DNA from 2 places in the Cupriavidus sp. 10L43_2 genome. Region 2 is predicted to be linked to the other one. Evidence: riboswitches for the same ligand, from Rfam matches in the RefSeq annotation. Region 2 holds a riboswitch; the other holds the start of a gene.
The links. A riboswitch is a leader RNA that binds a small molecule or an ion and turns the genes downstream of it on or off. The one in region 2 is predicted to bind cobalamin.
Positions count from the first base shown of each region.

Region 1: another riboswitch for cobalamin. It lies ahead of AC1DEL_RS06610 (TonB-dependent receptor plug domain-containing protein); the one in region 2 lies ahead of AC1DEL_RS13985 (TonB-dependent receptor).

Region 1 covers NZ_JBFTJE010000003.1:391,068-401,482, forward strand. Annotated here, with positions in the region: gene cobD (threonine-phosphate decarboxylase CobD) at 1-295, shown strand, start outside; gene AC1DEL_RS06575 (cobalamin-binding protein) at 297-1,196, shown strand; gene cobC (alpha-ribazole phosphatase family protein) at 1,213-1,809, opposite strand; gene AC1DEL_RS06585 (adenosylcobinamide-GDP ribazoletransferase) at 1,794-2,570, opposite strand; gene cobT (nicotinate-nucleotide--dimethylbenzimidazole phosphoribosyltransferase) at 2,593-3,657, opposite strand; gene cobO (cob(I)yrinic acid a,c-diamide adenosyltransferase) at 3,677-4,336, opposite strand; gene AC1DEL_RS06600 (ABC transporter ATP-binding protein) at 4,337-5,152, opposite strand; gene AC1DEL_RS06605 (FecCD family ABC transporter permease) at 5,149-6,156, opposite strand; gene AC1DEL_RS06610 (TonB-dependent receptor plug domain-containing protein) at 6,193-8,151, opposite strand; cobalamin riboswitch at 8,226-8,489, opposite strand; gene AC1DEL_RS06615 (hypothetical protein) at 8,691-9,026, shown strand; gene AC1DEL_RS06620 (cell division protein ZapA) at 9,023-9,361, shown strand; RNA gene ssrS (6S RNA) at 9,686-9,902, shown strand; gene AC1DEL_RS06630 (EVE domain-containing protein) at 10,015-10,415, shown strand, end outside.
Region 2 covers NZ_JBFTJE010000008.1:127,203-137,617, forward strand. Annotated here, with positions in the region: gene AC1DEL_RS13980 (PepSY domain-containing protein) at 1-969, opposite strand, end outside; gene AC1DEL_RS13985 (TonB-dependent receptor) at 980-3,007, opposite strand; cobalamin riboswitch at 3,224-3,474, opposite strand; gene msuE (FMN reductase) at 3,699-4,280, shown strand; gene AC1DEL_RS13995 (DUF1852 domain-containing protein) at 4,324-5,307, shown strand; gene AC1DEL_RS14000 (methionine synthase) at 5,397-6,422, shown strand; gene AC1DEL_RS14005 (ParD-like family protein) at 6,551-6,760, shown strand; gene map (type I methionyl aminopeptidase) at 6,757-7,524, shown strand; gene AC1DEL_RS14015 (hypothetical protein) at 7,590-7,769, shown strand; gene flgL (flagellar hook-associated protein FlgL) at 7,839-9,074, opposite strand; gene flgK (flagellar hook-associated protein FlgK) at 9,118-10,415, opposite strand, start outside.

The DNA of each region.
Region 1 (10,415 bases), on a different contig from region 2:
CGATTGGCAGCACGCCGCGCGCGTCAGGCTCGCCGCCGCTGGCCAGCGGCTGGCCATGCTGCTGCGCGAGCACGGGCTGGCCCCGGTGTCGCAGCCGCTGTTCAGCTGGATACCCGATGCCCGCGCGCCGGCCCTGCACGCGGCGCTGGCGCAGCAAGGCGTGTGGACCCGGCTGTTCGATGCGGCCGGCGGCTGCCCCGCCAGCCTGCGCCTGGGCCTGCCGCCCGATGACGAACCCTGCTGGCGCCGGCTTGACCGCGCGCTGGCCGACGCCACCTCCTCTCTCGCACCCTGACATGACGAAGTCCACCGCCGCGCTGGCCCTGCTTGCCGCGCTCCTGACCTCCACCGCCCACGCGGCCGTTTCGGTCATCGACGATGCCGGCAACACCGTGACGCTGGCCCAGCCCGCGCGCCGCATCGTCTCGCTGGCGCCGCATGTAACGGAGCTGCTCTACGCCGCTGGCGGCGGCGACCGCATCGTCGGCACGGTCTCCTACAGCGACTACCCGCCGCAGGCGCGCGACCTGCCGCGCGTGGGCGACAACAAGGCGCTGGACCTCGAACGGATTGCCGCGCTGAAGCCGGACCTGATCGTGGTCTGGCGCCACGGCAACGCGCAGAAGCAGACCGACCGCCTGCGCGCGCTCGGCCTGCCGCTGTTCTACAGCGAGCCGCGCAAGCTCGAATCGATCCCGGAAAACCTGGAGAAGCTCGGCAAGCTGATGGATACCGGCCCGGTGGCCACGCGCGCCGCCGCGGACTTCCGCCAGCAGGTGGAGACGCTGCGCAAGACCTACGCCAACCGGCCGCCGGTGACGGTCTTCTATCAGGTCTGGCAGCAGCCGCTGATGACGCTGAACGGCCAGCACATGGTCAGCGACATGCTGGCGCTGTGCGGCGGGCGCAACCTGTTCGGGAGCGAGCCGCCGCTGGTGCCGACCGTGTCCGTGGAAGCGGTGGTGGCCGGCAACCCCGAGGCGATGATGACGGCGGGCATCGGCGCCACGCGGCCGGACAAGCCGCTGGCGGATTTCTCGATGTGGGAAAAATGGAAGTCGGTGACGGCGGTGGCGCGCAACAACCTGTTCATCATCGACGGTGACCTGGTCAACCGCGCCGGCCCGCGCGTGGTGCAGGGCGCGGCCGAGATCTGCAAGGATCTCGATATCGCGCGCTCGCGCCGGCCGTCCTGATCCTCGTTGATTCGATCTAGTTCGACAGCCGGTTCCACCAGCCGAGCCGTGCGCCCATGCCATCCGCACCATCCAGATGGAAGCGGCACGTGGCCCCAAAGCCCAATTCCCACCCCAGCGTGCGCGCCAGCGGCAGGCCCAGCCAGTGCGCAGCCAGCATGCGGATAGGGCCGGCGTGGGTCACCACCCACAGGCAGCCCCCGGCGTCGGCCGGCAGCGATCCGGCCCAGTCCACCACGCGCGCCATGACCTGCGCGGCGCTCTCGCCGCCGTGCGGACGCGCCGCCATCAGGTTGGCCGCCCAGTGATCGAGATCGGCGCGGTCGATGGTCGCCCACTCCCGCCCTTCCCACTGGCCGAAGTCCAGCTCCCGCAGGCGCGGTTCGATTTCCGGATGGATGCGGGTGTCGATGCCGCGGGACAAGGCCGACGCCGTGTCGCGCGCGCGGGCCGCCGGGCTCGTCAGGATGCGGTCCGGCCGCAGACCGTCCAGCGTGGCGACGATCCGCTCGGCGGGCGGCGAGACGGGCAGCGCCAGCGCGAGGTCCAGCGCGCCGTAGCAGATGCCCGGCGCCACTTCCGGCCGGGCGTGGCGGATCAGGACCACGTCCATGCGGCCGCCACGAGGTAGATCGACAGTTCGCCGCATTGCTGCGCCATGCCGAGGCAATCGCCGGTATAGCCGCCCAGCCGGCGCACGAAGTACGCGCCCAGCGCCGCGCGCACGACAACCAGCACGACGATGGCCACGCCCGCGAACATCGGCCCAAGCAGCACCAGCGGCGCCACGCCGCAGACCAGCGCGAACAGCAACCCGGCCCCGGCCAGCCGCTGCGCCACCGGCTTGGCCTTGCCCTCGGCGCGCACATAGTCGTGCGTGGCGAGAAAGGAGATGGCCATCGCCCGGCTCGCGCCATGGCCGGCCACCAGCACCGCCAGCAGCACGGCCAGCCCGCCCGCCTCGCCCGTGGCCAGCAGCAATTGCCACTTGAGCAGCAGCGCCATGACGATGGCGATGGCCCCGAAGGCGCCCACGCGCGAGTCGTGCATGATGGCCAGCACGTCCTCGCGCCGATAGCCGCCGCCGAAGGCATCCGCGCAATCGGCCAGACCATCCTCATGGAATGCGCCGGTCAGCAGCAGCGTGGCGATCATGCCCAGCGCCACCGCCACGGGCGCGCTCCACAAGGCCAGCGCGCCCCAGGTGACCAGCGCGCCGGCCACGCCCACCAACAGCCCCACCAGCGGAAAGTAGCGCGCCGCCGCGTTGAGATAGTGCGGCTGGAAGCCGACCCAGCCGGCCAGCCGCTGCGGCAACGGCACGCGCGTGAAGTAGCCGAGGGCGGTCAGGAAGAAGCGCAGTTCGTCGGCCATGGTCGGGTTTTCCGGATTCCGATCAGGCCGCGCCGGGGCTCACGCCGGCACCGCTGAACGTCGCCATTTCCTTAAGGAACGCCGCCGCCGACGCCACCAGCGGCCACGCCAGCGCCGCACCGGTGCCTTCGCCCAGGCGCAGGTTCAGGGCCAGCAGCGGTTCGGCGCCGAACTCGGCCAGCAGGGCCTTGTGGCCGCGCTCATCGGAACAATGCGAGAACACGCAGTACTGGAGCACGGTCGGGTCGATCCGTGCCGCCACTAGCAGCGCGGCGGAGGCGATGAAGCCATCGACCAGAATCACCATGCGGCAGGCGGCGGCGGCCAGGTAGGCGCCGGTCATCGCCGCGATCTCGAAGCCGCCGAAGGTGGCCAGCACGTCCAGCGGCGCGGTGACCTCGGCGTGGCGGGCCAGCGCGCGCTCGAGGATCTCGCGCTTGCGGGCCACGCCGGCGTCGTCCAGCCCGGTGCCGCGCCCGGCGCAGTCGGCCAGCGGCAGGCCGGTCAGCCGGCTCATCAGGCAGGCGGCGGCGGAGGTGTTGGCGATACCCATCTCGCCGAAACCGATCACATTGGTGCCCTGCTCCGCATGGCGCAGCACGCGCGCCATGCCGGCCTGGATGGCCGCGCCAGCCTGCGCCGGCGTCATCGCGGCTTCCTCGACGAAATTGCGCGTGCCGTCCGCCACGCGGCAGTTGACCAGACCCGGCGCGGCCGGCAGCGGCGCGCGCACGCCGGCATCCACCACTTCCAGCACCATGCCGTGCTGGCGCGTGAAGACATTGATCGCCGCGCCGCCGCCGAGGAAGTTCAGCACCATCTGGGCCGTGACTTCGGGCGGGAAAGCGCTCACGCCGGCATCGGCCACGCCATGATCGCCGGCAAAAACGATGATGGTCGGGCGGGTCAGCACCGGCTGGGTCTCGCCCCGGATCAGGCCGATCTGCATCGCCAGCGACTCCAGCCGGCCCAGCGAGCCGGGCGGCTTGGTCTTGTCGTCGATGGCGGCCTGGAGCGCGGCACGCAGCGAGTCATCGAGCGGGGCGATCGGGGGAAGTTGCAGGGGGGTGTCGGTGAAGGTGGACATCGTCATTTCCGCAGTGTCTTTACATTTCCACGCCGCGCTGGGCCTTGATGCCCTGCTGGAACGCGTGCTTGACCGGGGTCATCTCGGTCACGGTGTCGGCGGCCTCGACCAGCGCCGGCGGCGCGCCGCGGCCGGTGATGACCACGTGCTGCATCGGCGGACGGGCGCGCAGGTCGGCGATGACCTGCTCCACGTCGAGGTAATGCAGCTTCAGCGCGATATTCAGTTCATCGAACAGGACCAGCCCGATGGCCGGATCCTGCAGCATGCGCCGGGCGATTTCCCAGGCGGCCTCGGCCTTGGCCACGTCGCGCGCGCGGTCCTGGGTCTCCCAGGTGTAGCCCTCGCCCATCACGTGGAACTCGCAGGCTTCCGGAAAACGCTGGAGGAACATCTCCTCGCCGCTCGGGATGGCGCCCTTGATGAACTGCACCACGCCCGTGCGCATGCCGTGGCCCATCGCGCGCACGACCATGCCGAAACCCGAGCTGGACTTGCCCTTGCCGTTGCCGGTGGTGATCACGATCACGCCGCGCTCGGTCTGCGCGGCGGAGATCTTGGCGTCCACCACTTCCTTCTTGCGCGCCATGCGGGCCTTGTGGCGGGCGTCGCGGCCGGCATCGTCTGGGGTGTCGGGCGTTTCCGGGGTGTCCGGCGGGTTGTTATCGATATCGCTCATTTACGAATTTCCAGTCATCCCATCGGGAATCAGCGCCGTATGGAGGCCGTCGCTGACGCTGACGATGGGGGTGCGCAGCGCCCGGGAGCACTGCGCGGGGGTGAGGACTTCCGGCGCGGGGCCGTGCAGCGCCTGACCGTCTTCGGACATCAGCAGCGCATGCGTGGCGTAGCGGCGCGCCAGGTTGAGATCGTGCAGGATCACGACGGCCGCGTGGCGGCCTGCCGTGGTCAGGCGGCGCAGCAGTTCCAGCACGAGGATCTGGTGGCGCAGGTCGAGGTGGGCCACCGGTTCGTCGAGCAGCAGCAGCGGCGCCTGCTGGGCCATGGCGGCGGCCAGCGACACGCGCTGGCGCTCGCCGCCGGAGAGCGTGAGGACATCGCGCGTGGTCAGGGCGTCGAGGTCGAGTTCGGTCATGACGTCGCGCACCACGCGGTCATCGTCGCCCTGGCCCCAGCCCCAGCCGCTCATGTGCGGATGACGCCCCACGCGCACGGCGTCCTGCACGGCCATCGAGAAGGTGTCGTGCACGGCCTGCGGCAGGTAGGCGCGCTGGCGCGCGAGCGCGGCCGGCGCGGCGCGGGTGACCGGGGTGTCGTCGATGCGCACCTCGCCGCCCTCGGGCGCGCGCAGGCCGGCCAGCACGCCCATCAGCGTGGACTTGCCCACGCCATTGGGGCCGACCACGCACCAGAACTCGCCCGGCGCGATGGCCATCGACAGATGCTCCACCAGCACGCGCGACCCGGTGCGCAGGGCGACATCGCGCAGGTGCAGGCTGGGACAAGGCGCGAGCGGCGTAGACCAATGGTTCATCGCGGCCTCCGCAGCAACAGATAAAGGAAGGTCGGCACGCCGAGCAGCGCGGTAATCACGCCCACCGGCAGTTGGGTCGGGGCGATCACGGTACGGGCGATCAGATCCGCCGCCATCAGCAATGTGCCGCCCAGCAGCACCGAGGCCGGCAGCAGCAGCCGCTGGTCGTTGCCCCAGGCCAGCCGCACCATATGCGGCACGACCAGGCCGACGAAGCCGATCGACCCCGCCGTGGTGATCGCCGCCGCGATGGCGAACGAGGCGATCAGGAAGGTGGCCAGCCGCACCCGGCCCACCTGCACGCCCAGCGATTGCGCCACGGTCTCGCCGAGCAGCATCACGTTGAGCGAGCGGGCCATCGGCATGGCCAGCGCCAGCGCCACGGCCAGCGTGGCCAGCGCGGCGCCGTAGCTGGCGGTGCCGCCGAGGTCGCCCGTCAGCCAGAACAGCATGCCGCGCAGCCGCGATTCCGGCGCGATGGCCAGGATCAGCGTGATCAGCGCGCCCCAGCCGGCGGCCAGGATCACGCCGGTCAGCAGCAGGCGGGCGCCCGCCTCGTGGTGGCCGCCCTGCACGCGCGGGTGCAGCAGGTCCCGGCGCGCCAGCGAAGCCACCAGCACCATCGACAGCAGCGCCCCGCCGGCGGCGCCGGCCTGCACGGTCCACAGCGGCAGCATCAGCAGCATCGCCAGTAACGCGCCGGTGGCGGCGCCGCCCGAGACGCCTAATACATAGGGCTCGGCCAGCGGGTTGCGCAGCAGCACCTGCATCAGCGCGCCAGAGAGCGCCAGCAGGCCGCCGCACGCGAACGCGGCGACGGCACGGGGGAGTCGCAATTCCCTGACAATCGCGCCGGCCATGCCGGCATCGGTGGCGGTCAGGGCCTGCCAGAGCTGCGAGGCATCGAGCGATACGCTGCCCAGCGCGAGCGACAGCCCGAACACGGCCAGCCCCGCCAGGGCGAGGAGCAGCCAGACGGCCAGCGCGCGGCGCGCCTCAGCCATGGCGGACCCCGCCCGGGCGCGGCGCCTTGCCGGGCCTCATTTCTGGCGCCATCCCAGCGTGACGAACCCCGCCCGGCCCTGCGTGGCGTACGGATAGGCGAGCTGGTAGTTCTTGTCGAACAGGTTTTCCACGCGGGCGGCGACGTACCATTGCTTGTCGATGTTGTAGCGGGCGGTGAGGTTCAAGATACCGTATCCGCCCAGCCGGCGCGAGCCGTTGTCCATCCGCGACGACGAGACCAGCCACTCGCCCCCGAATCGGAAATCGCCGAAATTCCGGCCCACATCGAACGACGCATGGCGGCGCGCGCGGCGCAGCAACTGGGTGCCGTTGGTTTCATCGACCGGATTCTGGAAGGTCACGCTGGCGCCGACATCGGTGCCGAGCAGGTTGGCGCGCCAGGACGCCTCCACCCCCTGCACCTTGGCCTTGTTGACGTTCTGCGCCAGGAACAGCCCGTTGGCCTGCTGCGTGGAGACGATCAGGTCGTTGTAGCGGGTCTCGAACGCGGTCACGCGCAGCAACCCGGTGGCGGCAGTCTCCACCTGCACGCCCAGCTCGGCCGACTTCGCGCGCTCCGGCTGGAGGTTCGGCTGGCCGAAGTTCGGGTAATAGAGTTCGTTGAAGGTCGGCGCGCGGAAGGCGTTGCTGACGTTGGCGATCAGCTTGACCGCCTGGGTCAGGTGGAAGCCATAGCCGGCGAAGAAGCTGCCCTGGTTGCCGAAGTCCGAATAATGGTCGTTGCGCGCGTTCAGCTGCAGCTGGTGGCGGCCGATCTTGCCTTCGTAGCCGCCGTAGACCGAGAACACATTGCGGATGGGCGCGTTGTAGGCGCTGGACGACAGTTCCTGCTGGAGGTAGTCGGTCCCGAACAGCAGCGTGTGGTCAGGCGTCAGCGCGTACTCGTTCTGCCAGTTGAACTGGCGCGAGCGCGTGCTGAACAGGCTGTCGAACAGGCCGTTCTTGGTGGTTTCGGCGCGGTCCTCGCTCTGGGCAACCTTGAAATGGGTGCGCCAGTCGGGCAGCAACTTGCCGTTGACGAACGCGGACAGCGTGTACAGCTCGCTATCCATACGCAGGTCGTCGGTCGGCTTGCCGCTGGTGCTGTCGTACGACAACTGGCTGTTGGAGTAGTACGCGGCCACGCCGGCGTCCCAGTCCTGGCTGAACTTGTGCTTCACCTGGCCGGAGACGCTCTTGTTCTCGTACGGGTTGTCGGCCGGATTCGGGCCGATGCCCTGCCGGGCGCGCGTGGGGTTGTCGCGATTCCATTTCGCGGCGTCGATCGACGAATAGCCGTCGGTCTTGAACATCGAGCCGGTGACGTTGAACGAGGTATCGCCCACCTGCCCGCCATAGCCGACGGTGCCCTGGCGCGTATTGTTGCTGCCGTACTCCACCGAAGCGTTAGCCGCCGGGGCCTGGCCGGCGCCGCTCTTGGTGAAGATCTGCACCACGCCGCCGATGGCGTCGGAGCCGTACAGCGCCGAGACGTTGCCGCGCACCACTTCGATATGGTCGATCTGGTCCGGCAGGATATTGGCGAGCTGCGCGGTGCCGCCGCTGGCGCCGGCAATGCGCACGCCATCCACCAGGATCAGCACCTGGTTGGAATTGGCGCCGCGCATGAACAGCGTGGTGTTGGCGCCCATGCCGCCCGTGGTGGCGAACTCCACGCCCGCCTGGCCGCGCAGCAGCGAGCGCAGGTCCGGCGCCTGGGTGTTGACGATGTCTTCCTGAGTGACCACCGTGGTGTGCGGCAGCGCCTCGGTCACGGCCTGCGCGGTGCGCGAGGCGGTGACGACCACCGGCGCGAGCGTCTGGCCGGGGGCGGCGCCGCTGGCATCCGGCGCGGCTTGCGCGTGGACCATGGCGGGGTAGAAAGCGGGTACAAGGGCGGGCACGAAGGCGGCGATGGCCGCCAGGATGGCGGGCACGCGCGGGCGGACCGGCGGCTGGGTCGCGGCGGTCTGCCTGTGGAGCGAGGAACGCATGTTGCTGGATGGATGGAAGTACGGCCGGGCCCGTCCCCGCGGGCCTTGTGGCGAAGTGGCGCGCCGCTGTGGAGCGGTGCGCCCGCGTTCAGGCCGGTATCCGGGCTGACGACATCAGGCCGGCCGCCTTCCCGATCGCTGGATCCCCGTCAAATGTCGGGGTGGATCAGTGGCATGCTGGCAGGCCCTTGCGCGGCGCATGGCGCGCGCGCGGTCGCTTACCGTTGCGGGGGCAGCACAGGTTGGCCCAGCGCGCGGCGCGCCCCGGACTCCCTGTTTCCCGTTGAACTGCGGCCCTGTGGGCAGGGTCGCGAGCACCTGGAACGTGCGCGAGTGTAGGCAGTTTCACCGGGGCCGTCAATCTGGCGGACGTGGTGCGGAACCGTCCACTCCGGGGCCGGTTACCCGCACGTTGCGTGACGATCGATGCAACTTCCTGGCGACGCTGCAGTCAGAAACGTCTCGTTGACGACGTGGCCGATCCGGCATCGGCTAGAATCCCGAAACCTGACCCACATTCCATCGGACAGACAGGCACTATGCTCAACGAACTCGAACAACTGGCCGCCAAGATCGGGCGCGTGCTGCATCACGCAGACACCCTGGCGGCGGAAAACCAGCGGCTGCGCGCGGAGATCGACCGCCTGCGGGCCGAGGCGAGCCAGTTGCGCACGGACCGCGAATCCATGGCGGCCGACCGCGAACTGCTCAATATCAAGATCGAGGAAGCCCAGCTGCGCATCCAGTCGATTCTGGACAAGCTGCCCACGGCCAGCGATGCGCGCCAGCTCGACCTGCTGGGCGAAGGCGCCCCGGCCACCGGCTCGGACCCCGATGCCAGCGGCGCGCACCCCGCCCCCGGAGAACACGCATGAGCAATAAGCAAGTCGAAGTGAACATCGCGGGGCAGCCCTACCGCTTCGCCATCGCGCCAGACAACGAAGCCGCGCTGCTGGAGGCGGTGGCGCTGGTGGACAACCAGATGAACAAGCTCAAGGGCAACGTCTCCGCCAAGGGCGTGGAGCGCGTGGCCGTGATGGCGGCCATCAGCATCGCCTCGGACCTGCTGGCCATGCGCCGCAAGCAGGAGGAGGACGGGCAGATTCCCGTGGACGCCGTGCGCGCCCGCATCCGCGAGCTGAACGAGCGCGCCGACGAGGCACTGCGGCAGTACGCGCACGTGGGCACCGACCCGCGCGCGCCGGGCTGACATCGACATCGGACGGATCTGGCCGGACTTGAAATCACACCGCATCGGCCGCACATGACAGGCATGTGAAGCCGATGGCGCAATGTCGGATTTGGCCGATGTCCGGTGTTGAAAATGTAACGATGCAACATGCCGAACTTGGTATGCCTGACGACGCGGTGTATAGTGTAGCCAGACTGCACAAACGCCTTACCGGTGCAGCATACAGGTCAGGTTATCGCGCCCGACCGCCGTTTTCATCCCATCCTGTTTCGAAACGGCAAACGTCTGACATCACCCCAGCTGCTCGCAGCGTAAGGTGAATATAAAGTCAGACGTTTGACAGTTTCCCTGCCTGGTTCGTGAGGGTCATAACTCCTTGAACCGATATGCATTGCATGGTGCGGGATTATGTCGTGTGGGCGAGCGCGTCACCGCATTCATAGTCTTGGTTCTGCCTGGACTCCCTGAGTGGGTGATGTACCCAAAATGCGACTTCCGCAGCCACTCTGAACCTCACTTGGGTTCAGGATGCCGACCCAGCGGCCGAGGCGGGGACCCCTCAGAAGGCGGTGGTTTTCAGAACCACCGCCTTTTTTCTTTGATCGACGGATACTGGTACCGTGACGCCACCCCCCGCCAAATCGGGCCAACGCGCCCCCCAGTACTGGCTGATGAAGTCCGAGCCGGACGAAGCCAGCATCGACGATCTTGCCAAGCGCGGCACGCTGCCGTGGACGGGCGTGCGCAACTACCAGGCGCGCAACTTCATGCGCGACCAGATGCGCATCGGCGATGGTGTGCTGTTCTACCATTCCTCCTGCCCCGAGCCCGGCATCGCCGGACTGGCCGAGGTCTGCTCCCAGCCCTACCCCGATCCCACGCAGTTCGATCCCAAGAGCGATTACTACGACAAGGCCTCGAAGCCCGATGAGCCGCGCTGGTCGCTCGTGGACGTGCGTTTCGTGCGCAAGAGCGCGCTGGTCCCGCTGCCCGCGCTGCGCGAGCACGAGGCGCTGGCGGACATGGTCGTGCTCCGGCGCGGCAACCGCCTCTCCATCACGCCGGTCACGCC
Region 2 (10,415 bases):
CTCGCGCGCACTGCGGTCTGCCAGCGTGGCACGCCAGTCCGGCGCGGGGAACGAGGCCCCGGCATGCCCCGCGTAGCGCTGCAGGGCCGCGCCGTCGAAGCTGCGCCCGTTGAACCACTGGTTAGGATTGACGGAGAGCCATCCCGAGATCAGCCAGAACAGCAGGAACAGCGCGCCGACGAGCCCGGCCATGTGATGCCAGGCCATCCAGCCGTGGTACGGCGAGACGCCCGCCATGCTGCCGTGCGCAAAGCGCCGCCGCACGCGTAGCCGCAGCCAGCCAATCCAGATTCCCGTGATGGCCACCACCACGCAGGGCCCGGACGTCCACAGCACCACCTGCCGCCACAGCGGCGGGTCCTTGCGGATCGGCGTGAAATACAGCCAGTGCGGCACCGAGCCGAGCCAGTTCCAGAACCGCTCCGCGCGATCGGTATCGCGCATGATCTCGCCGGTCTTCGCCGAGATGTACAGCTCGGTGCCGTGTCCGTCATCGATGGCGATGCGATGCAGCGGACGCCACGCGTTGAGGCCATTCGGCACGGTCCACTGGTCTCGTTCGGCGGTCTCGATCCAGCGCGCAGGCTTGCCGGTGAACTGCTGGGCAGTGGCCTGCGCCGTGGCTGCATCGACGCGCTCGATGACGCGGCCATCGGTGGCCGCCACGGTATGGGGCTGACCCTTGCCATCAACCATGCGATAGACGGGCAGGCTGCCCGCCATCTCAAGCCGCAGGCTGCGTGGAAAGCTGGACAGCCCCGCCGCCGCCATCGCCGCATCGGGCGTCGTGGCCACGGCACGCACATCGAGCGGCGGCAGGCTGGCCAGCCGCTCGGCATCGGTCAGCGCGGGAAAGCCGACGTACATCATCACCAGCCCCGAGCCGAACCACATCGCGATCAACAGGCAGCCGGCGATGCCCATCCAGCGATGGATCAGGTACAGCCAGCGCCGGATCTTGCGCCACATCGCCCGGGCCTCAGAAGTAGAAGTTGGCCGACAACTCCGCCGAACGCGGACGCCCCAGCAGCCATTGCTGGCCCCCGTTCGAGACCGATTCGGCGTAGTCCTTGTTGAACAGGTTGTAGACGCGCAGCGTCAGCGCCGCCTGCTTCGAGACACGCCACGACAGCGCCGTATCCACCGTCGTATAGCTCGGCACGCGCACGCGGTTGGCCGTGTCCGCGTAACGTCCGCCGACATAGCGCAGGCCCGCGCCGAAGGTCCATTGCGGGATGAAGTTCCACGTCAGCCACGCGTTGGCGGCCTGTTGCGGCACGCTCGTCGGCACGTTGCCGCCCCGGGAGACCAGCACCCCGCCGACCGACTCGTTGAAGTCGTCATAGCGCGCGCGCAGCACGGTGCCGTTGACGTCGAGGCGCAGACCGCGCAGCACTTCCACGCTCGCCGAGGCTTCCAGCCCGCGCGACGACTGCTCGCCCACCTGCTGGGTGATGGTCGGATTGACCGGATCGCGCGAAAGCAGGTCGTTCTTGCGGATCTCGTACGCCGCGAAGGTCCATTCGCCGCGATTGCCCCAGAACGCCTGCTTCATGCCCACTTCCACCTGCTTGCCGGTGGCGAGGTTGAAGTTGCGCTGCGCGTCGGACGTGGTGATCAGCGCGCCGAGCGGATCGGTCGCGGTGGCGTACTGGGCGTAGACGGCCAGGCTCGGGGTGAACTGGTAGACGGTGCCCACGCGCCACGTGGTGTTGGCGAAGGTCTTGTCCCAGGCCGAGCCGGCCACGAGGTCGGTGCGCGTCAGGTCGGCATGGTCGAAGCGCACCCCGCCGATGACCGACCACTGCGGCGTGAAGGCGATACGGTGCTCACCGAACAGCGCGTACTGCGTGGTGTTGCTGCGGAAGCGCGGCGAGGTAACGACGCCCGGCGGGCTGAAGAACAGGCCCGGATCGAAATCACGCGCCGGTACGGTGGAGGTGCCGCCATAGGGCGAGTTGTTCGAGTGGGTGAAGTTGACCTTGTTGACGTCGAAGCCCACCGTCGTGGTGTTATCGAGCCCGAACAGCTTGCTGCGCACCGTCATGTCGGCGCGGTTGCCCACCTGCTCCTGGTCGTGCAGGATTTCCAGGTAGTCCCCGCGGCGCACCTGCGAGGTGGCCGGCAGATAGGTGTAGGTCTCGCTGTCGCGCCAGTGACGGTGGCTGGTCAGGTAGTAGAACTGGTTGCGCACGGTGACGCGGTCGTTCGGCGTCCATTCGGCGTTCAGGCGCGTCCAGCGGTCGCGATAGCTGATCTCGGCATCGCCAACGTTGTAGTTCTTCTTGCGCAGCGAGCGGTCCAGGCTGCCGTTGACCAGCGGCGTGCCGAGGTATTGCTGCGGATGCTGGGTGCCGTCGTCATAGGACAGCGTCAGGTTGAATTCCGGATTCACGTCCAGCCGCACGGACGCCGACACCATCAGGTTGTTGGCATCGCCCCGATCCACCCAGCCAGCCGTCCGGTTGTAGGCCGTGGCGAAGCGGTACGACAGGTTGTCGTTGACCTTGCCGCCACTGTCGAAGGCCACGCGCGCGGTCTTCTCGGTGCCGCCCGTGATCTGGAGTTCGTTCTCGATCGGGCCTCGGATCGGCTTCTTCTGCACCACATTGACCACGCCGCCGATCGCCCCTTCGCCATACATGACCGATGCGGGGCCGCGCAGGACCTCGATGCGGTCTACCGACCACGTATCGAACGGAAAGGTCACCGTACCGGAGGCCACGTACATGCGCGTGCCGTCCAGCAGCTGCATGACCGAGCCCTGCCCGGCGAAGCCGCGCGCGGTCAGCGAGGTGCCGCCGTTGCCCGGCGACGGATTGCCGGTGATGCCGGTTGCCCGGGTCACGGCCTCGCGCACGCTCTGGTCGCCCCGCGCGCGGATGGTCTCGCCGCTGATGACTTCGACGCTGGCCGGCGTCTCGAGCGGCGTCAGGCCCATGCGGCTGCCCGTGTATTCGGGTTTCGAGAGCGCCAGGCCGGGATAGACGGCCTCACTGACGACCACGGGCGGCAGTGACGTGTCCTTCTGTTCGGAGGTTTCCTGTGCGAAAGCACAGGGAAGATTAAGGCCGGCCACGGCACCAAGTGATGCGGCCAGCACGCGCGGTCGACGCCCACGCGCAGGGCGTGACGAAATCTGGGCCGAGCGCGGGCGGCCAGCGGAATGCGCGAACAAGTTGTATGTCATCGTGAAGCCGGACGACCCCGTCCGTGCGAAAGATTTCGATGATGACAACAGGCCGGTATCCGGGCTGACAGGCGGGGAGCGTGCGCTCCCGGGAATCCGTCGCCTTCCCACGCGATGACAACGATGACAATCGCGCAGTGGCCGCCGATCCGATGGATCGACATGACAGTTCCCGAACCTGCTTACCGTTGCGGGGGCAGCACAGGCTTGGTCGCGGCTCGGCGACGTACCTGTTTCCCGTTTAACCCACGAGCATCGCGGGCACCTGCAATCACGGGCGGCACAGGGGACGTGCCGCGGTGCGCATTCTACCCGTAACGGACGGTTACAAAGCGCACATGCTGATCTGGGGAGCACGGAGGCGTGAGAGCGGGATGACCCGGCGGGTGCGCCCGATAACTCACATGACTACTGCTCATGGATTGTTGAAATAAAGCCATTTTACTTCATCGATGCACATCCATACGATTGGCATGTCGCGTGAGCCTCGCAACAGATGAAAGCAAAAATGACACGTCCACTCCGTCTAGTAGCGGTTTCCGGCGGGCTACAACGCCCCTCCAAGTCTGCAGCCCTGGCAGAGCACCTGCTAGACCTGATCGCAGACGAACTTCCGTGCGAACAGCGCTTGGTTGAACTGGGTCAGCTCGCACCGCGGCTTGCCGGTGCGGTCTGGCGCACCCACTTGCCCGACACGGTGGAGCGGGAACTTGCGGCGGTTGAGCAAGCTGACGTCCTGGTGGTGGCAACACCGGTGTTCCGCGGCTCCTACACCGGACTGTTCAAGCACTTCTTCGACTTCATTCATCAGGACGCCTTGATCGACAAGCCTGTGTTGTTGGCTGCCACCGGTGGCAGCGAGCGCCATGCCCTGGTGATCGACCACCAGTTGCGGCCGCTGTTCAGCTTCTTCCAGGCGCGCACATTGCCGCTGGGTGTCTACGCGACCGACAAGGATTTCGTCGACTACCGCCTGCAGAACCAGGCCCTCATCGAGCGGGCCAGGCTGGCGATCCAACGGGCACTGCCGTTGGTCGAACTGACGCACCACGCAAGGCCCGCTCTGGCCGAGGAAGTGGTTGTGGCCTGAAACAAGAATCGACTTCTCTCAAAAATTAGGTCACTGGATCGCAATGAACAAAGAACTTGCCTTTAGCCTCAAGAGCATTCTTTTCGATGAAAACTATCAGCCATCGGACAGTACGCGCGTAACCACCAATTTTGCCAACCTGGCCCGGGGAAAGAGTAGGCAACAGAATCTGCGCAACACGTTGAGGATGATTGACAATCGCTTCAATGACCTGGCGCATTGGGACAATCCGACCGGAGATCGCTACGCTGTCGAGCTCGAGATCATCTCCGTGGAGATGAGTGTCGACGCCAAGCGCGGCAACGATGCATTTCCGTTGATCGAGATACTGAAAACCTGCATTCTCGACAAGAAAACGCACAAACGCATCGACGGCATCGTGGGGAATAACTTCTCCTCCTACGTACGCGATTACGACTTCAGCGTCTTGCTTCCAAGGTACAACGTTGATCGAGCGGAATTCCGCACGCCAGACGATTTTGGTGACTTGCATGGAAAGCTGTTCAAGCAGTTTGTTGCCTCGCGCACTTACAAGGAGCGCTTCCACAAGCCGCCTGTCATCTCCATAAGCGCATCGACCAGCAAGACCTATCAGCGGACCGGAAACCAGCACCCCGTACTTGGGGTCGAGTATCAACAGAATGAACTGTCCTCGACCGACCGATACTTCGCAAAGATGGGGATGCAGGTTCGTTTCTTCATGCCTCCGAATGGCGTTGCACCCTTGGCTTTCTACTTTTTCGGCGATCTTCTGGGCGACTACACAGATCTCGAGTTGATCGGCACCATCAGCACAATGGAAACCTTTCAGAAGATTTATCGCCCCGAGATTTACAACGCCAATTCTGCAGCAGGGAAACGCTATCAACCGAGCCTGAAGAACCAGGATTACTCGTTGACGCAGATTGTCTATGACCGGGAAGAACGCAGCCAGCTGGCTGTCCAGCAGGGGAAATTTGCGGAGGAGAACTTCATCAAGCCGTACAAGAACGTCCTTGATCAATGGTCTGCCAATTTCGCGCTCTGACCCCATAACACGCCGTCCCGTGGCTGATCGGGAAAAACGGTCCCGAAGTATGCTTGCCACACCCATCGTTGCTTGAAAGGAATCCTCAGATGTTTGAAACCTCCATCGCCGGCAGCCTGCCGAAGCCAGGCTGGCTGGCTGAAACAAACAAACTCTGGCCTCAGTGGAAGGCTGAAGGCGACGCGCTTCGCCAGGCCAAGGCCGACGCGACGTTACTGTGGATCAAGGCCCAGGAAGACGCAGGCCTGGACATCGTGTGCGACGGCGAGCAATCGCGACAGCACTTCGTGCACGGCTTTCTCGAGCAGGTCGAGGGCATCGACTTCGAGCACAAGGTGAAGATGGGCATCCGCGACAACCGCTACGACGCGATGGTGCCGCAGGTGGTTTCGGCCCTGCGCCTGAAGGGCCGCGTGCATGCTTTCGAAGCACAGCTGGCGCGCGCACACACGAAGAAGAAACTGAAGTTCACCCTGCCCGGCCCGATGACCATCGTCGACACCGTGGCGGACCGCTTCTACGGCGACAAGGTCAAGATGGCCTTCGCCTTCGCCGAGTTGCTCAACCAGGAGGCCCTGGCGCTTCAGGCCGACGGCGTAGACATCATCCAGTTCGACGAGCCCGCCTTCAATGTCTACATGAAGGATGCCGCCGACTGGGGCGTGCAGGCGCTCGAGCGCGCGGCGCAGGGCTTGACCTGTACGACGGCGGTGCATATCTGCTACGGCTACGGCATCAAGGCCAATACGGACTGGAAGAGCACCCTGGGCGACCAATGGCGCCAGTATGAGACGGTGTTCCCCGCGCTGGCCCGCAGCTGCATCGACCAGGTGAGCCTGGAATGCATCCACTCCCATGTGCCGCCCGACCTGATGGGGCTGCTGGCCGGTAAGGACGTGCTGGTCGGCGTGATCGATGTGGCCAGCGACGTGGTCGAGACACCCGAGGAAGTGGCTGACACCATCGGCCGGGCGCTGGAGTTCGTGCCGAAGGAGCGGCTGTTCCCGTGCACGAATTGCGGCCTGGCGCCGATGGGTCGGGATGTGGCGTGGCGCAAGCTGGAGGCGCTGGCAGCAGGCACGAGGCTGGCAAAGGAGCGGCTCACCACGGCGTGACGCCCACATGGTCGTCCGATCTTGGCCGCGGATTCTGTTGGGCTGACCAGGAGTGGAGCGACACAGGGCTTGCATCGCCGGCGCGATTGCCTATATGATTCGTATATGTTTCATATATGGATGGCACTATGGGCATCGTGAACATCGATGGCGAGTTGCATGATCAGTTGCGCAAGGCAAGCGGCGTGTCATGTCGGTCTATCAACGCTCAGGCAGCGTTCTGGATGAAGATTGGCATGCTGTGCGAAATGAATCCCACGCAAAGCTTCAATGAGATCGTCACTCGCGAACTGCGGGCTGCGGGTGTTGTTGCGCAAAGCTTGAAGGTGGCTTCGTGACCAAGGAACCTGGGGAAATTGCCCTGATGGCCGAATCGGGCAGGCTATTGGCAGAGGTTTTTTCTCGCCTGGATCGCCTGAATCTGATCGGCATGTCCACCATGCAGGTCAACGATCTGGTGGACCACTTCATTGTCGACGAACTCCACGCGCGCCCAGCCAGCAAAGGGCAGTACGGGTACGCCTACGCCCTCAATGCCTCCCGTAACCACGTCGTTTGCCACGGCGTTCCGTCCCCCGCGGAGGTCCTCCAGGACGGCGACATAGTGAATTTCGATATCACGCTGGAGAACAATGGCTACATTGCGGATTCCAGTAAGACGTATCTGGTCGGCGAAGTCTCTCCGCTTGCCAAACAACTCGTGCGCGTAACGTATGAAGCGATGTGGAAAGGAATCAAAGCCGTCCGCCCAGGCGCGAGACTAGGTGATGTGGGGTATGCCATTGAGCGACATGCTCGCCGCAATGGCTACTCAGTCGTGCGGGAATACTGCGGGCACGGCATCGGTCGAGAAATGCACGAGCCCCCAGAGGTCCTGCATTGGGGAAAGCCGAACACGGGTCTGGTGCTGCGAGAAGGCATGGTGTTCACCATCGAGCCGATGATCAATCAGGGGCGGCATGCGGTTCATACGGAAGCCGACGGCTGGACTGTGGTGACGGGTGACGGAAAGCTGTCCGCACAGTTCGAGCACACAGTCGCCGTAACTCGACACGGCGTCCGGGTTCTGACGCTACGCGCGGATGAAAGAATGCCGAACTGACCCGTGTTGAGGCAGGGGTTACCACGCATCGTGTCGATATTGGGGTCGAGTCCGAAGTCGAAGCCTTGGCTCGCGCCATCCCCAAGATCGATCACCTGGTCACGACAGCCGCCTCACTGGTATTCAAGCCGTTCCTGGAGCCCGCCCGATCCGACATCGACGCGATGCTAGGATCGAAGCTGCTGGGGCCGATGCATCTGGTCCGGCATCTGGTGGCCCGCATGACCAAAGACAAGGGAAAATGAAAAAGCCAGCCGATGGCTGGCTTTCAACGAAGCGCTTTCCACCGGGCCGACTAGCGGCCCGGCTCCCACTTACAGAAACTTGAACAGGTTCATCCCCTGGATCTGCATGAACGACTGCTGCGCGCCTTGCAGCGCGGTCTGGCGCTGATAGAACTCGCTGATGGCGGCCGCGTAGTCCAGGTCCTGCAGGCCCGACAGGGTCTGCGCGTTGGACAGCGCGCGGTTCTCGCCGATGGTGTCCAGCGCGTCGACTTCATTCAGGCGCGAGCCCACCGACGAGCGCACCGTCAGCACGTTGTCCAGGGAGTTGCTGAACTGGCGGATGCCCGTGGCGATCACGTTCTGCAGGTTGGCGTTCGCCGCTTCCTGGTTCAGGCCGGTGTTGATCGGGGCCTTCAGCGCGTCGATCACGGCCTTCAGGTTTGCGAACACGTCCGCGCCGGCCTGCTGCGCCGGCTTGGCGGTCATGGTGTCGCCGTCTGCCGGGACGCCCTTCACCGAGAACGACACGCCTGCCACCTTGATGGCCACGTTTTCAGAGTAGTCCGTCGGGGTGCCCACGGCGGTGCCGGTGGTGGTGTCCATGATGCTGTACTGCATCTTGCCCGTGCCGGCGTCGGTCTGGAACGTCAGCGTCAGCGAGTGGCCGTACAGCGGGTCGGTCGGGTCCGTGACCGAGATCGCGCTGTAGGTGCCCGTGCCGGTATTGGCCGAATTGCCCTTGAGCACGTAGCCCGCGTTGCCGGTGACGCTCATGAACACTTCCGAACCGTTGTTGCCCGCTTCCATCTGGCGCGCGGCATCCACCTGCAGCAGCTGGTGGCCGGTGTCGCCCTGGTACATCGCACCGCCCGCCGCGTTGAGCGAGAACGGCACGGTGCCCGACTGCAGGCCGGCGAAGATGTAGTTGCCGTTGCCGTCGTCGGCGTTGGCCAGGCCCATCAGCTGGTCGAACTGGCCTTGCAGCGCAGTGGCCAGCGACGCGCGGTCGTTGTCGCTCAGCGTGCCGTTACCGGCGTTCACCAGCATGGTCTGGATGTTCTGGATCGTCGTGGTGACGGTGGCCAGCGTGTTGTCTTCCAGGCCGAGGGAGGCCGTGGCCTGCCTGCGCGACGTGGTGTACTGCGTGTTCACTGCACCGGACTGCGACACGCCCAGGGCGCGCGTGGCGGCCACGGGGTCGTCGGACGGCGTCAGGATGCGGCGGCCGGTGCCGAGCTGCTGCTGCACGTGCAGCAGGGCCGATTGCTGGCCGTTCATCGAGGCCAGGCCCTGATGGTACAGGGTAGAGGTTGCGACGCGCATGGCGAGATTCCTTCGTATCCGTTGAGATCGTTGGCCGCCGCGATTACGCGCCGATGCCGATGAGGGTGTCGAACAGCGTGCTGGCCGTCTGGATCACGCGTGCGTTCGCCTGGTACAGCTGCTGGAACTTGAGCATGTTCACGGTTTCCTCGTCCATGTTCACGCCCGAGACCGACTGCTGGGCCACATAGATCTGGTTGGTGATGCTGTCCTGCGAGGTCGAGGCGATGGTCGCCGACTTCGTCGCGCTGCCCACGTCGTTGACCAGCTGCGCGTAGGCGTCGTTGAAGCTCGACGTGCCGTTGATCGTCTTGGCCGTCTGCAGCTTGGCCAGCGCCAGCGCGTTGCCGTTGTCGGCCACGGCGCCGGTGTTGTTGGCCAGCGTGAAGGTGTCGCCGTTATTCGGCGCGCCGTTGAACGTGAACGTCATGCCGTTGAAGGTCACGTCGGTGCCCGTGCCGTTGGGCGCGGTGCTGGTCGGCACGACTGCCGCGCCCAGCGCGTTGGTGAACGTGTAGGTGCCCGTGCCGCTGTTGTAGGTGGCCGTGATCGGCGCATTCGCCAGCAGTGCAAAGCCCTGCGCCACATTGGTGAGCTTGGCGGTGCCCGTGCCGGTGTTGTTCTTGTTGACGTCCGCGCGCGCCGGGGAAGCCGCGGCTACCTTGGCAGGGTCGGTGATCAGCGTCCCGAAGCTGGCGGCGGCGTTGCGCGTCGGCTGGATCTGGAACGAGTCGTTGGCGTTCATCGGCGCGCTGAGGCTGATCGAGACACCATCGACGACCATCGGCGTGGCGGCGGTCGGGGCGCCCGCCTGCGAGGCCACCACTTTGTTGTCCGAGAGGCGCGTCAGCGTGTAGTTGGTGCCATCGAACTTCAGCGCGTAGTCGCTGGTCGTCAGGTTGCCGGCGTTCGTGATGGTGGCCGAGGCGATCGCCGCCGAGGTGTTGTTCTTGTTGGCGTAGACCACCGGCGAGCCCAGCGAGAACATGTCCGTGCCGATGGCGCCGTTCAGGTCGATGCCCAGCTTGTGCTGGTCGTTGAACGTCTGGCCGATGGCCAGCGAGAGACGGCCGATGGCGTTCTGCGCCGGCTCCAGGGAGTCCGAGCGGAACTTCAGGATGCCGCCGAGCGAGCCGCCCGTCACCGAGCCCTCGGGGGCTTCGATGATGTTGCCGCTCAGCAGCGTGTAGCCCACCGTTGTGCGGCCGGGGTCGGTGGCCGAGGGCTGCGCCACCATGTCGTACGAATCGCTGCCCATGACCAGCGGCTGGCCGTTGCCGACGAACACGTTGTACGTGCCACCGTCCTGCACCACCACCTTGGCGCCGACCAGTTCGGTCA